2 linked regions of the Parazoarcus communis genome follow. The protein of the gene in region 1 interacts with the protein of each later gene in a pairwise test. Links are inferred from orthologs where the notes say so. Each region holds a gene or a part of one and is shown in the gene's direction. Other genes may lie near its edges. The genes, in order: CEW87_RS03625 and mrdA.

Region 1 (6,066 bases):
CTTCACCTGGTCGCTACCCGGCTTGAAGAGCTCGAACAGCAGACCACGCCCCAACCCGGCCTGGTTGATGTCGGACAGAAGTGAATCCATCTCGGCACGATTGGGCAGTTGCTTGAGCAGCGCGCCGAACTGCCGGTCAATCTCGGCAAGCTGACGCTTGTGTTCATCAAGGTTGACCGCGAGCCGCTTCTTGCCAACCCAGTCCTGGCGCAACTGCTGCTCTTCGACCTCGCGCTGCTCCAGCAGAATTCCCTGATCGCTCCAGTCGAACCACCAGGCGGCGGCGATGGTCGCAACGAACAGGAATACGAAAACTGCAACACGCGGCGCAAGCGGCCAAACACCCGGATCATTCGGATCAAGATTCTGGAAATCCTGCTGCAAGCGCTGAAAATCAATGCCGCGAAGTCCGGAAAGCACATCTTTGGACGTCATTGAGCACCTCCCTGGGCGTTCTCTGCCGACGGGGGCGCAATACCAATATTCAGGATGAACTCGCTGACCCTGCGATTATTCACAGTGGCAGACTTGACTTCAACCAGCCCGGGATTCTGCAAAAAAGGGGACTCGTCAAGGCTGCGCATCAGGGTCGAAACCCGCGCATTCGACTGTGCATAGCCGACCAGCGTGACCTGCTGCGCGGACTGCTTCACCGATTTGAGATACACCCCGTTTGGCATCTTCCGCGCCAACTCGTTGAACAGATGCACCGTTTCGGCCCGACTGCTCTGCAGCGCTTCAATGACCTGCTTGCGCGCCAGCAGCGAATCAATCTGCTCGCGAAGGCGCCGAATCTCAACGATCTCTTCGTCGAGCTTCACGATTTCCGCCTTGATGAAAGCGTTCTTGGTTTCCTGGCGCTCAATGTAGCCGGCGTAAACTGTGTGCACCAGCAGGGCAATCGCGGCGCCGAGCAACACCATGGCGCCCGAGAGCGTATAAAACTGCTGACGCCGCTCCTTTCGCTTTTCCTCGCGATGGGGCAGCAGGTTGATCCGGATCATGCGTCGAATCTCCGCAAAGCCAGCCCACACGCGACCATCAACGACGGTGCATCAGCCAGCAGATTCTTGGGACGGACCTTCGAGGACAGCGCCATCCCCGCAAAGGGGTTGGCCACAATGGTCTCGACCTGAGTCCGGCCGCCCACGACTTCGGCAAGACCCGGCATGACCGCGCAACCGCCAGCAAGGACTAGATGGTCGACCTGGTTGTACTGAGTCGAAGTGAAGAAAAACTGCAATGCGCGCGAAACCTCAAGCGCAAGACTGTCCATGAACGGGCGCAACAGGTCACGCGCATAGTCATCCGGGAGACTTCCCGAACGCTTGGCGGCCTCAGCCTCATCCACGCTCATTCCGTACTGCCGCGCAATGTCCTGGGTCAGCTGGCTACCGCCAAAAGCCTGCTCCCTTGCGTAAACCTGATGCCCGTCGCGCAGCACAGCCACATTCATGGCCGAAGCGCCGATATCGATCAGGGCGACCACCTTCCCGGCGCCACCACCCGGCAACTGCCGGCTCACCAGTTCAAAGGAAGACTCGACTGCGAGTGACTCGACGTCGAGCACCACCGCCTTGAGGCCGCAAGCCTGCGCGACGGCGACCCGGTCTTCGACCTTCTCCTTACGCGACGCGGCAATCAGCACCTCGACTTCGCCGGGGCTACCGCCGGCGGGACCGACGACCTGGAAGTCGAGATTGACCTCGTCGAGGGCGAACGGAATGTACTGATTAGCCTCGGACTCGACCTGGAGCTCCATTTCCTGCTCGCGCAGACCGTCCGGGAGAATGATTTTCTTGGTGATGACGGACGAAGCAGGCAAGGCCATGGCCACATTCTTCACGCCTGGGCCGAAGCGCCGGACGAGGCGCTTGACGCCTTCAGTAACGGCATCAAGGTTGGCGATATTGCCATCGACCACAGCATCGCGCGGCAGGGGCTCGATCGCGTAGCGTTCAACGCGAAAGCCGCCTTTCTCACTCTCGACGAGCTCCACCATCTTCACGGATGAAGAAGAGATATCCAGCCCTGCGAGCTGTCGCGCCTTCGAACCGAATATTGAGAAGTCAATCACAAAGAAAACCCTTAAATTTCTTTATGTTAGGCGCCAATGCTGAATAAGGCTCTCAAATCCTAGCAACAAGCGCACGAGGTGTAAAGCAATTTGCATCAATTTGCATCAACGGCCTCGCAAGGAGGCGTCCGCAGTTTTCGCCTTATATAATGCGCGCCTATTCCACTTTCCCGGACAAATAAATGCGCTGGGTTCTCTACCCCGTCGCCGCACTCACGGCCCTGGTGACGCTCGGGCTCGCGACGCTGGCAGCAATTTCCATCCTGGCCTGGCCCAACCTGCCTTCACTGGAAGTGCTGACCGACTACCGTCCGCGGGTCCCGCTCCGCATCTACACTGCCGACGGCCATCTTATCAGCGAATTCGGCGAGGAACGCCGCTCGGTAGTGAAGATCGAAGACGTTCCAGCCATTCTAAAGCACGCAATTCTTGCCGCTGAGGACGAACGCTTCTATGAGCACCCCGGCATCGACCCGATTGGCATCGCCCGTGCGGCGCTGGCAAACCTTACCTCAGGCGGACGCGGCCAAGGTGCGTCAACCATCACGATGCAGGTCGCGCGCAACTTTTTCCTGTCGCGCGAAAAAACCTACAACCGCAAGCTCTACGAGATCCTGCTGGCGCTGAAGATTGAACGCAATCTGAGCAAGGACCAGATTCTGGAGCTGTACATCAACCAGATCTACCTCGGGCAGCGCGCCTACGGTTTCTCGGCAGCCGCACGTGCGTACTTCGGGAAGCCGCTGAGCGAGATCAGCCTCGCCGAGGCCGCAATGCTGGCCGGCCTTCCCAAAGCCCCGTCTGCATACAATCCGATCGCGAACCCCTCTCGCGCGACCCTGCGCCAGCATTACGTGCTGCGCCGGATGGTCGAGGCCGGGTTCAGCGACAATGCGAGCTATCAGAAGGCGCTCAAGGAGCCTCTGCGCACTCAGACCGGCAGCGTGGCGCGCAACGGCGGCAACAGCACCCCGATGCATGGCGACTACGTTGCTGAGATGGCACGCCAGATTGCGGTCGAACAGTTTGGCGAAGAGGCCTACCAGCTCGGCATCAAGATCGTCACGACCATTACCCGCGATGACCAGGAAGCGGCTTACGCTGCGCTGCGCAAGGGGGTGATGGATTACGACCGGCGCCACGGCTATCGTGGCCCCGAGCGCTTCGTTGAGCTTCCACAGGGCGCAGATGCTGAAGCGCTGGACGACATCCTCGCCGACTCCAGCGATCACGACGACCTCCTTGCCGCGGTCGTTCTTGAAGCATCGCCTTCGGGCGTCAAGGTGTTCCGCCGCGGCGAAACCTACGACATCACGGGCGACGGACTGCGCTTTGCTGCGCCCATGCTCAGTGAAAAATCGCCGCAAACCCGACGCGTCCGTCGCGGCGCGGTAATTCGCATCCGCAGCATGGAAAAGCAGGGCTGGGAAATCGCACAACTGCCGGAGGTCGAGGCTGCACTGGTCTCGGTCGACCCTCATACCGGGGCAGTACGCGCCCTCGTTGGCGGCTTCGACTTCAACAGCAACAAATACAACCACGTCACCCAGGCGCAGCGCCAGCCGGGGTCGAGCTTCAAGCCCTTCATCTATTCGGCGGGACTGGAGCGGGGATACTCCCCAGGCACCCTGATCGAGGACGAGCCGCTCTACTTCCCTGCCGGCGTCACCGGCAGCCAGGCGTGGGAGCCAAAGAACTATGACGGCAAGTTCGCAGGGCTGATGACGCTGCGCGAAGCGCTCGCACGTTCAAAGAACATGGCTTCGATCCGGCTGCTGCAGAACATCACCCCGGACTATGCGCAGGACTACATCGGCCGCTTCGGCTTCGACCCCGCGCGCAATCCGCCCTATCTGACCATGGCACTGGGCGCCGGATCGGCAACCCCGTGGGAAATGGCGACCGCGTACTCCGTGTTTGCCAACGGCGGTTACAGAATCGACCCTTACATCGTGAAGGAGATCCACGATGGCAATGGCAAGCTGATCGCAAAGATCGACCCGCCCGTGGCCGGCGAGAGTGCGCCCCGCGTCATTGACCCGCGCAATGCGTGGCTGATGGATTCGATGCTGCAGGACGTTGTACGCCGCGGCACGGGCGCGCGCGCGCGCAGCCTCAATCGTGGTGACATTGCCGGCAAGACGGGTACGACCAACGACTACCTCGACGCCTGGTTCTGCGGCTACAGCCCGGATCTTGTAGCCATCTCCTGGATGGGTTTCTCACAGCCAAAGAACATGGGGCGTGGAGAAACCGGCGGCGCAGCCGCACTGCCGATCTGGATCAACTACATGCGTGCAGCACTCAAGGGCGTACCGGAAAAGTCGCTCGCGCGCCCCGAGGGCCTGCTGAGCGCGCCCGTGGCCGACGGCAGCGTGGAGGATTTCTACTATGCCGAGAACGAGCCCCCGGCGCTGAAGCCCGAACCCGACTGGCTGGAGCAACTCTTCTCGAGCCACACCCCGGTTCTCGAAGCCCCCGAAGAGGCGATTCCGCCTGTGGCGCCGGCGCCCAAGCCCGCCCCCCGGCCGGTGCCACAAATGCAGCCGCCGGCCCCGGTCGTCGATCGCATGCCGACGCCGATACGGCGCTGATCAGGCGCTAGCGCTCAATACCACCTGCTCTCCCGACTGTTCGCTGACAACGCGGGAGAGCAGCGCATAGAGCTCTGCCCCATCGCGCCCTGCGATCCAGCCTCCGTTTTCAGGACGGAAGTGGAAGCCGCCGGATTTCGCGGCCACCCATATCTCCCGCGCAGCGGTGTGACGATTGATGATGACCTTGCTGCCGTTGTCGAACTCCAGCTCAAGAATGCCTCCCGGCTTGAGCTCGATATCCATGTCCACCCCGCACGCTTCAAGTGCAGACTCGATTTTTGCCAGCTCGGCTTCTGCCAGAGCATTGAATGCGGATTCTTCCATGCCGACTCCTTCTGTTAGCATTCCGTTTTTTATCGAAGAACGGCCATGCGAGCGATGATTCCCGCGGTAGCGCTGATCAGCGCACTGCTCCTGTCCGCCTGCGGCATCAAAGGGCCGCTCTTTTTGCCCGAAAAGCCTCAGGCAGAACAGTCCGGCAACACCGAAAAGGCGGCTGGCAATAATAGCAAACCCGATTTCAATCCCGCCTCGATTCCGACCACAAGCAGATGAGCAAGACCTTCCCCATCCCGACCCTGCGCCGCGTGCAAGGCGAGCTGATCCTCGAGGACGTGGCCCTGACGACCGTCGCCGAGCGCTTCGGCACGCCGGTCTACGTCTATTCACGCGCTGCACTGGTTAGCGCCTTCGAAGCCTATCGCAATGCCTTGCAGGGACGTCCTGCGCTGGTGTGCTACGCAGTCAAGGCCAACTCCAACCTCGGCGTGCTGTCGGTGTTTGCCGCACTGGGCGCCGGTTTCGACATCGTCTCCGGTGGAGAGCTTGCCCGCGTCATCGCCGCCGGTGGCGATCCGGCCAAGGTGGTGTTCTCCGGCGTCGGCAAGACACGCGCAGAGATGCGCCAGGCACTCGAAGCCGGCATCCGTTGCTTCAACGTCGAGTCGGCAACCGAACTTGACCGGCTCAACGACGTTGCGGCGCAGCTTGGCAAGTTCGCTCCGATCGCCCTGCGGGTGAATCCGGACGTCGACCCCAAGACCCACCCTTACATCTCCACCGGCCTGAAGAGCAACAAGTTTGGCGTCGCCTTCGACGAAGCACTCGACCTCTATCGTCGTGCAGCCTCCCTGCCAAATCTTGAGGTCAGCGGCATTGCCTGCCATATCGGCTCGCAACTGCTTGACCCGGCTCCGATGGCCGAAGCGGCGGCAAAGGTGCTCGGACTTGTCGATCAGCTCGCTGCCGAAGGCATCCGCCTCGATCATATCGATCTTGGCGGCGGCCTCGGCATCCGCTATGACGACGAAACGCCGCCAGCGATCGCAGACTATCTTGCCCCGCTGCTGAAGGTTTTCGAAGGCCGCGCCGAAGAGCTGTGCTTCGAACCGG
Region 2 (5,963 bases), 670 kb from region 1 along the record:
CGCCAACACGCTGATTTACGTGCGTGGCAAAGGCATCGTGCTCGACGAACCCTCGGTTGTGGCCATCCGCACCGAAGGCGGCCCCAATGCCAAGCGCACCATTCAGGCAGTGGGCTCTGCGGCCAAACAGATGCTCGGCAAGACGCCGGGCAACATCACGGCGATCCGGCCGATGAAAGACGGCGTGATCGCCGATTTCGTCGTCACCGAGCAGATGATCAAGCAGTTCATCAAGAAGGTGCACGACTCGCGCCTGCTTTCGCCCAGTCCGCGCATCATCGTCTGTGTGCCCTGCGGTTCGACCCAGGTCGAACGCCGCGCCATTCGCGACGCCGCTCTGGCGGCGGGCGCTTCGCAGGTGTACCTGATCGAGGAGCCGATGGCTGCCGCGATCGGTGCCGGCCTGCCGGTGTCGGATGCACTCGGCTCGATGGTGGTCGACATCGGCGGCGGCACGACCGAAGTCGGCGTGATCTCGCTTGGCGGCATGGTCTATGCGGGCAGCGTCCGCGTCGGCGGCGACAAGTTCGACGATTCGATCGTCAACTACATTCGTCGCAACTACGGCATGCTGATCGGCGACACCACTGCCGAGAACATCAAGAAAGAGATCGGTTCGGCCTTCCCCGGCTCCGAGGTGCGTGAGATGGAAGTCAAGGGCCGCAACCTGGCCGAGGGCATTCCGCGCAGCTTCACGATCTCGTCGAACGAAATTCTCGAGGCGCTGACCGAGCCGCTCAATCAGATCGTTTCTGCGGTCAAGATTGCGCTTGAGCAGACCCCGCCGGAACTGGGCGCAGACATCGCCGACCGCGGCATGGTGCTCACCGGTGGTGGCGCCCTGTTGCGCGATCTCGACCGTCTGCTGATGGAAGAGACCGGCCTGCCCGTCATCGTCGCCGAAGAACCCTTGACCTGCGTCGCGCGCGGATGCGGCATGGCGCTGGACAAGATGGACAAGCTTGGCTCCATCTTCACCTCGGATTGACCTGCAGGGCCCGACGGTGCTGTCGTCGGGCCCTTGCTGAACCAGGACGTTCCGGATGACCTTCGCCGGCCATCAACCGCCCCCTATCTTCAATCGTGGACCGGCACCGCTGGTCCGCCTGCTGCTGTTCGTCTCGCTGTGCCTGATGATCCTGGTGGCTGATCTGCGCTTTCGTTATCTCGAAGTGCTGCGGCAGGGGCTGTCCGTCGCGACCTACCCCTTGCAGATGGCTGCTGCCACACCGGCTGACTTCGTGCGCAATGCCTCGGTGTACTTTGCGACCCTGGTGCGCGTGCAGCTCGAGAATGCCGACCTGAGGCGCAAGCAGCTTGGCAGCGGTGAGCGTTTGCTGCGGTTTGAACTCCTCGAGCGCGAGAACGCCCAGTTGCGCGGCTTGCTTGAGATGTCCCAGCGTGTGGGCGTGCGCAGCATCGCCGCCGATATCCTGTATGACGCACCGGATCCGTTTGCACGCAAGGTCATCCTCGATCGTGGCGCGCAGCAAGGGGTCGAGGCCGGCCTGGCGGTGGTGGACGCTGCCGGTGTGCTCGGCCAGGTGACCCGTGTGTATCCGATCCAGTCCGAAGTCACCTTGCTGACCGACCGCAATCAGGCGATTCCGGTGCAGGTTCTGCGCAATGGCTTGCGCGGGGTGCTGTTTGGCATCGGACAGGGGCGGCTCGAAGTGAGGTTCGTGATTGCCACCGCCGACATTCAGGCGGGCGACATGCTGGTGACCTCGGGGCTGGATGGTGTTTTCGTGCCTGGCCTGCCGGTGGCCGAAATCGAGTCCGTTGACCGCGAATCAGATGCCTTCGCCCGCATCATGTGCCGCCCGCTGGCCGGGGTCGAGCGCAGCGCGCAGGTACTGGTGCTCGGGCGTCAGGTACTGCCGCCGCCGCGGCCGGCGGATGAGGACGCCGTGCCGCCCGCAAGGCCTGTGACGGCGCCCTGACATGCAGCCGACCAATCGTTCAAGTCGCATCCTGTTGCCGGTCAGGCTGTGGTTCATCCATTTCAGCCTGCTGGTTGCACTCGGCCTGGTCTATGTGCCCACCGGCCGCCTTCCCGGCGTGCCGGACTGGGTCGCGCTGGTGCTGGCCTTCTGGTGTATCCGCGAGCCGCTGCGCATCGGCATGGGTGCGGGCTTCTTCTTCGGCTTGCTCGTCGATATCGGGCAGGGCGCGGCGATGGGGCAGCATGCCCTGGCCTATGTTGTGCTCGCCTACCTTGCCAACGGCCTGGCGCGCCGGCTGATGTGGTTTTCGGCCTTGCAGCAGGCCCTGCACGTGCTGCCGATGCTGCTGGTTTCGCAGGCGCTGATGGTGGCCGTGCGGCTGATTGCCGGGGCAGAGTTCCCAGGCTGGTCGTATTTTCTGTCGAGCTTCACCGGCGTATTGCTGTGGTGGCCGCTCATGTATCTGCTCCTGCTGCCGCAGTACCAGCCTGCCGACCGTGACGACAACCGGCCCATCTGATGCCCGGTGACATGATTTCATTTCATGCCCCCGAGCAGGACTCATCACGCTTTCGCTGGCGCGTGCTGGTGGCGGGGGTGTTCGCACTGGTCTGCTTCGTCCTGCTTGCATCGCGCTTCTACTACCTGCAGGTACAGAAGTTCGACTACTTTCATACCCGTGCCGAGGATAACCGCATCGCGCTGCTGCCGATCGTGCCCAACCGCGGCACGATCGTCGACCGCAACGGGGTCGTGCTGGCGCGCAACTATGCCGCCTACACGCTCGAGATCACGCCGGCACGCACCAACGGCCTGGAAGAGACCATCGAGGCACTCAACGCAGTTGTTCCCATCGATGCGCGCGATCGCCGACGCTTTCGCAAGCTGCTGGAAGAAAGCCGCAGCTTCGAGAGCGTGCCGATCCGCAATCGCCTCAGTGACGAGGAAGTCGCCCGTTTCGTCGCCCAGCGTTATCGCTTTCCGGGCGTGGACGTGCAGGCCCGGCTGTTTCGCGACTATCCGCTCGGCGCCAGCGCATCGCATGTCGTCGGTTATATCGGGCGCATCAATCAGCGTGACGTCGAGCGTATCGAAGAGCGCGACGACGTAGCCAACTACCGCGGCTCGGACCACATCGGCAAGAGTGGCCTGGAGCTGTCCTACGAGGCCGAGCTGCACGGCAACACCGGTTTCGAGCAGGTCGAGGTCAATGCCGGGGGGCGGGCGGTGCGGCGGCTCTCGAGTACGCCGGCGGTAACCGGGAGCGACCTTGAGCTCAACCTCGACATGGAGTTGCAGAAGATTGCCGAAACGGCATTCGGCGACCGTCGCGGCGCGCTGGTCGCGATCGATCCCAGCACCGGCGGCGTATTGGCCCTGGTGTCGGCGCCCAGCTTCGACCCCAACCTGTTCGTGGACGGCATTTCCACCCAGGACTGGAAGGGCCTCAACGATTCGCCCGACCACCCGCTGCTCAACCGCGCCATCTACAGCGCCTATCCGCCCGGGTCTACGTTCAAGCCCTTCATGGGGCTGGCCGGGCTGACGACGGGCAAGCGCACGCCGAGTCAGGCGATCTCCGATCCGGGCTACTTCAACTTCGCCGGCCACCGCTTCATGGACGACAAGATTGGCGGGCACGGCACGGTGGATCTGCACAAGTCGATCGTGGTGTCGTGCAACACCTATTACTACCAGCTGGCCAACGACCTCGGCATCGAGGGGATTGCGAACTTCATGGGCCAGTTCGGCCTCGGCTCGAGAACCGAGCTCGATTTGCCCGGCGAGGCCGAGGGCGTATTGCCGTCGCCGGCCTGGAAGCGCAAGCGCTTCCGCAAACCGGAACAGCAGCGCTGGTATGGCGGCGACACGATTTCGGTCGGCATCGGGCAGGGATATAACGCCTACACACCGCTGCAGATGGCCAATGCGGTGGCGGCGCTGGTGAATGATGGCAAGGTGTTCCGGCCTCATCTCGTGCGTCATGTCATCGACAGCCGCACCGGGGAAAAGAGGGTGGTGGAGCCCGAGCCCGTGCGCCAGATCCCGCTCAAGCCGGAGCACGTGGCGGCCGTGAGACGCGCCATGGTGGAGGTCAACAAGGTTGGCACCGGCTCGCGAGCCTTTGCCGGCGCACCCTATGAGTCGGGCGGCAAGACCGGCACCGCGCAGGTGTATTCGCTCAAGGGGTCTAAATACGTCGAGGGGCGGGTTCGCGAGCGTCTGCGCGATCATTCCTGGTTCATCGCCTACGCGCCCGCCGACAAGCCGAAGATCGCCCTGGCGGTGCTGGTCGAGAATGGCGGCTTCGGTTCGCAGTCGGCGGCACCGATTGCACGCCAGGTGATTGACTATCACCTGTTGGGCAAGCGTCCCAACCAGCCGGCGCCGGAGGATGTCGATGCGGTGGAGAGTGCAGATTGAGCGATAACCGCTTCCACCCCCTGCGGCTGCTGCAGGCCTTTCTGCGCCCGATCGATCCGGTGCTGATGCTGATTCTTGCGGCACTCTTCGGCTATGCCTTCGTGCTGATGTCGAGCGCCTCGCCCGAGCGACTCGATTCGCAGATGACGCACATGGCGGTGGCGGTCGGCGTGATGTGGTTTGCGGCCTGGCTGCCGAGCCAGCGCCTGCTGTCGCTCGCCCTGCCGCTTTATCTGGTGGGCGTCGTGTTGCTGGTCGGCGTGGCACTGTTTGGCGAGGTGTCGAAAGGCGCCCAGCGCTGGCTCGATATCGGCGTCACCCGCATCCAGCCCTCGGAGCTGATGAAGATTGCGATGCCGCTGATGCTGGCGTGGTTCTTTCAGCAGCGTGAGGGGCGCATCGGCTGGCGTGAATTCATCTTCGCCGGTCTGTTGCTGGCGGTTCCGGTCGGGCTCATCGTCAAGCAGCCGGACCTCGGTACCAGTCTGCTGGTGGCGGCGGCCGGTTTCTACGTGATCTTCTTTGCCGGCCTGACGTGGAAGCTGATCGTGCCGGTTGCCGTTGTGGGCATCGTCGGCATCGGCTCCATCGTGGCCTTTGGCGACACGCTGTGTCAGCCCGGCGTTGAATGGGTGGGGATGCGCGATTACCAGAAGCATCGTGTCTGCACCTTGCTCGATCCGACGCAGGACCCGCTCGGCAAGGGATTCCACATCATCCAGTCCACCATCGCCATCGGTTCCGGTGGGCTCATGGGCAAGGGCTGGATGGATGGCACTCAGACCCATCTGTCCTTCCTGCCCGAGCGCCATACCGACTTCATTTTTGCCGTGCTTGCCGAAGAGTTTGGCCTGATCGGTGCGCTCGTGCTGCTGATGATCTACCTGGCGCTGTTTGCGCGCGGCTTCCTGATCGCGGCACGGGCGCCAACGCTGGGTACGCGCCTGCTCGCCGGGGCGGTGACCATGATCTTCTTCACCTATGCCTTCGTGAACATGGGTATGGTGAGCGGCATCCTGCCGGTCGTGGGCGTGCCACTGCCTTTCATCAGTTACGGGGGAACCGCGCTGGTAACCCTGAGTCTGGGGATAGGTATCCTGATGAGCGTTCACCGCAGCAGGCTTGTGAACAAGACTTGAAGGCTGATCCGATGATCCTCAACATGCGAATTGCGTGCGCGGCAGCGCGCGAGACCATGTCCTGCCGGGGCCCTGTTACTGCGGCGCTGCTGGCGGCGGCGACCCTCCTGCTGTCCGCCTGCGGGCAGACGCCGGTGCGCCCGTCCGGGTCGCAGGCACAGACGCCCGATGCCGGACAAACCGCATCGTCCGCAAAGTCCGGGCGTCGCGGCGGTGGCTATTACAAGGACGATGGCCCGCACGACACCCCGCCGTCGAACCTCGAGGCGGTGCCCGATGCATCGCCGCGGCTTGAGCCCCTGCACCGTTTTGCCAACCGGCCGTATACCGTTTTTGGTCAGGACTATGTCCCCCTGACCGAGCTTGCGCCCTATCGCGAGCGCGGGCGGGCAAGCTGGTATGGGCGTCGCTTCCACGGGCAGCCCACCTCGAGCGGCGAGCCTTACGACATGTA

What was found.
Region 2: the proteins of CEW87_RS03625 (region 1) and mrdA interact in binary tests that used the Escherichia coli proteins (3 or more experiments, as listed by UniProt). The link is inferred for Parazoarcus communis from one-to-one orthologs.

The regions. Positions count from the first base shown.
Region 1 is NZ_CP022188.1:784,982-791,047, forward strand. The notes cover bases 1,930-4,965. They hold CEW87_RS03625 (penicillin-binding protein 1A), read left to right. Parts: upstream 1,930-2,259; coding sequence 2,260-4,671; downstream 4,672-4,965. Other genes in these bases: CEW87_RS03620 (pilus assembly protein PilM), read right to left, coding at 1,930-2,077; cyaY (iron donor protein CyaY), read right to left, coding at 4,672-4,965. Outside these bases: CEW87_RS03610 (type 4a pilus biogenesis protein PilO), read right to left, coding at 1-435; CEW87_RS03615 (PilN domain-containing protein), read right to left, coding at 432-1,004; more of CEW87_RS03620, read right to left, coding at 1,001-1,929; more of cyaY, read right to left, coding at 4,966-4,998; LPS translocon maturation chaperone LptM, read left to right, coding at 5,044-5,229; lysA (diaminopimelate decarboxylase), read left to right, coding at 5,226-6,066. UniProt on the Escherichia coli protein: Cell wall formation. Synthesis of cross-linked peptidoglycan from the lipid intermediates.
Region 2 is NZ_CP022188.1:1,457,151-1,463,113, forward strand. What follows is about bases 1,991-4,923. They hold mrdA (penicillin-binding protein 2), read left to right. Parts: upstream 1,991-2,477; coding sequence 2,478-4,370; downstream 4,371-4,923. Other genes in these bases: mreD (rod shape-determining protein MreD), read left to right, coding at 1,991-2,466; rodA (rod shape-determining protein RodA), read left to right, coding at 4,367-4,923. Also shown: CEW87_RS06605 (rod shape-determining protein), read left to right, coding at 1-988; rod shape-determining protein MreC, read left to right, coding at 1,044-1,943; more of mreD, read left to right, coding at 1,945-1,990; more of rodA, read left to right, coding at 4,924-5,509; CEW87_RS06630 (septal ring lytic transglycosylase RlpA family protein), read left to right, coding at 5,566-5,963. UniProt on the Escherichia coli protein: Catalyzes cross-linking of the peptidoglycan cell wall. Responsible for the determination of the rod shape of the cell. Is probably required for lateral peptidoglycan synthesis and maintenance of the correct diameter during lateral and centripetal growth.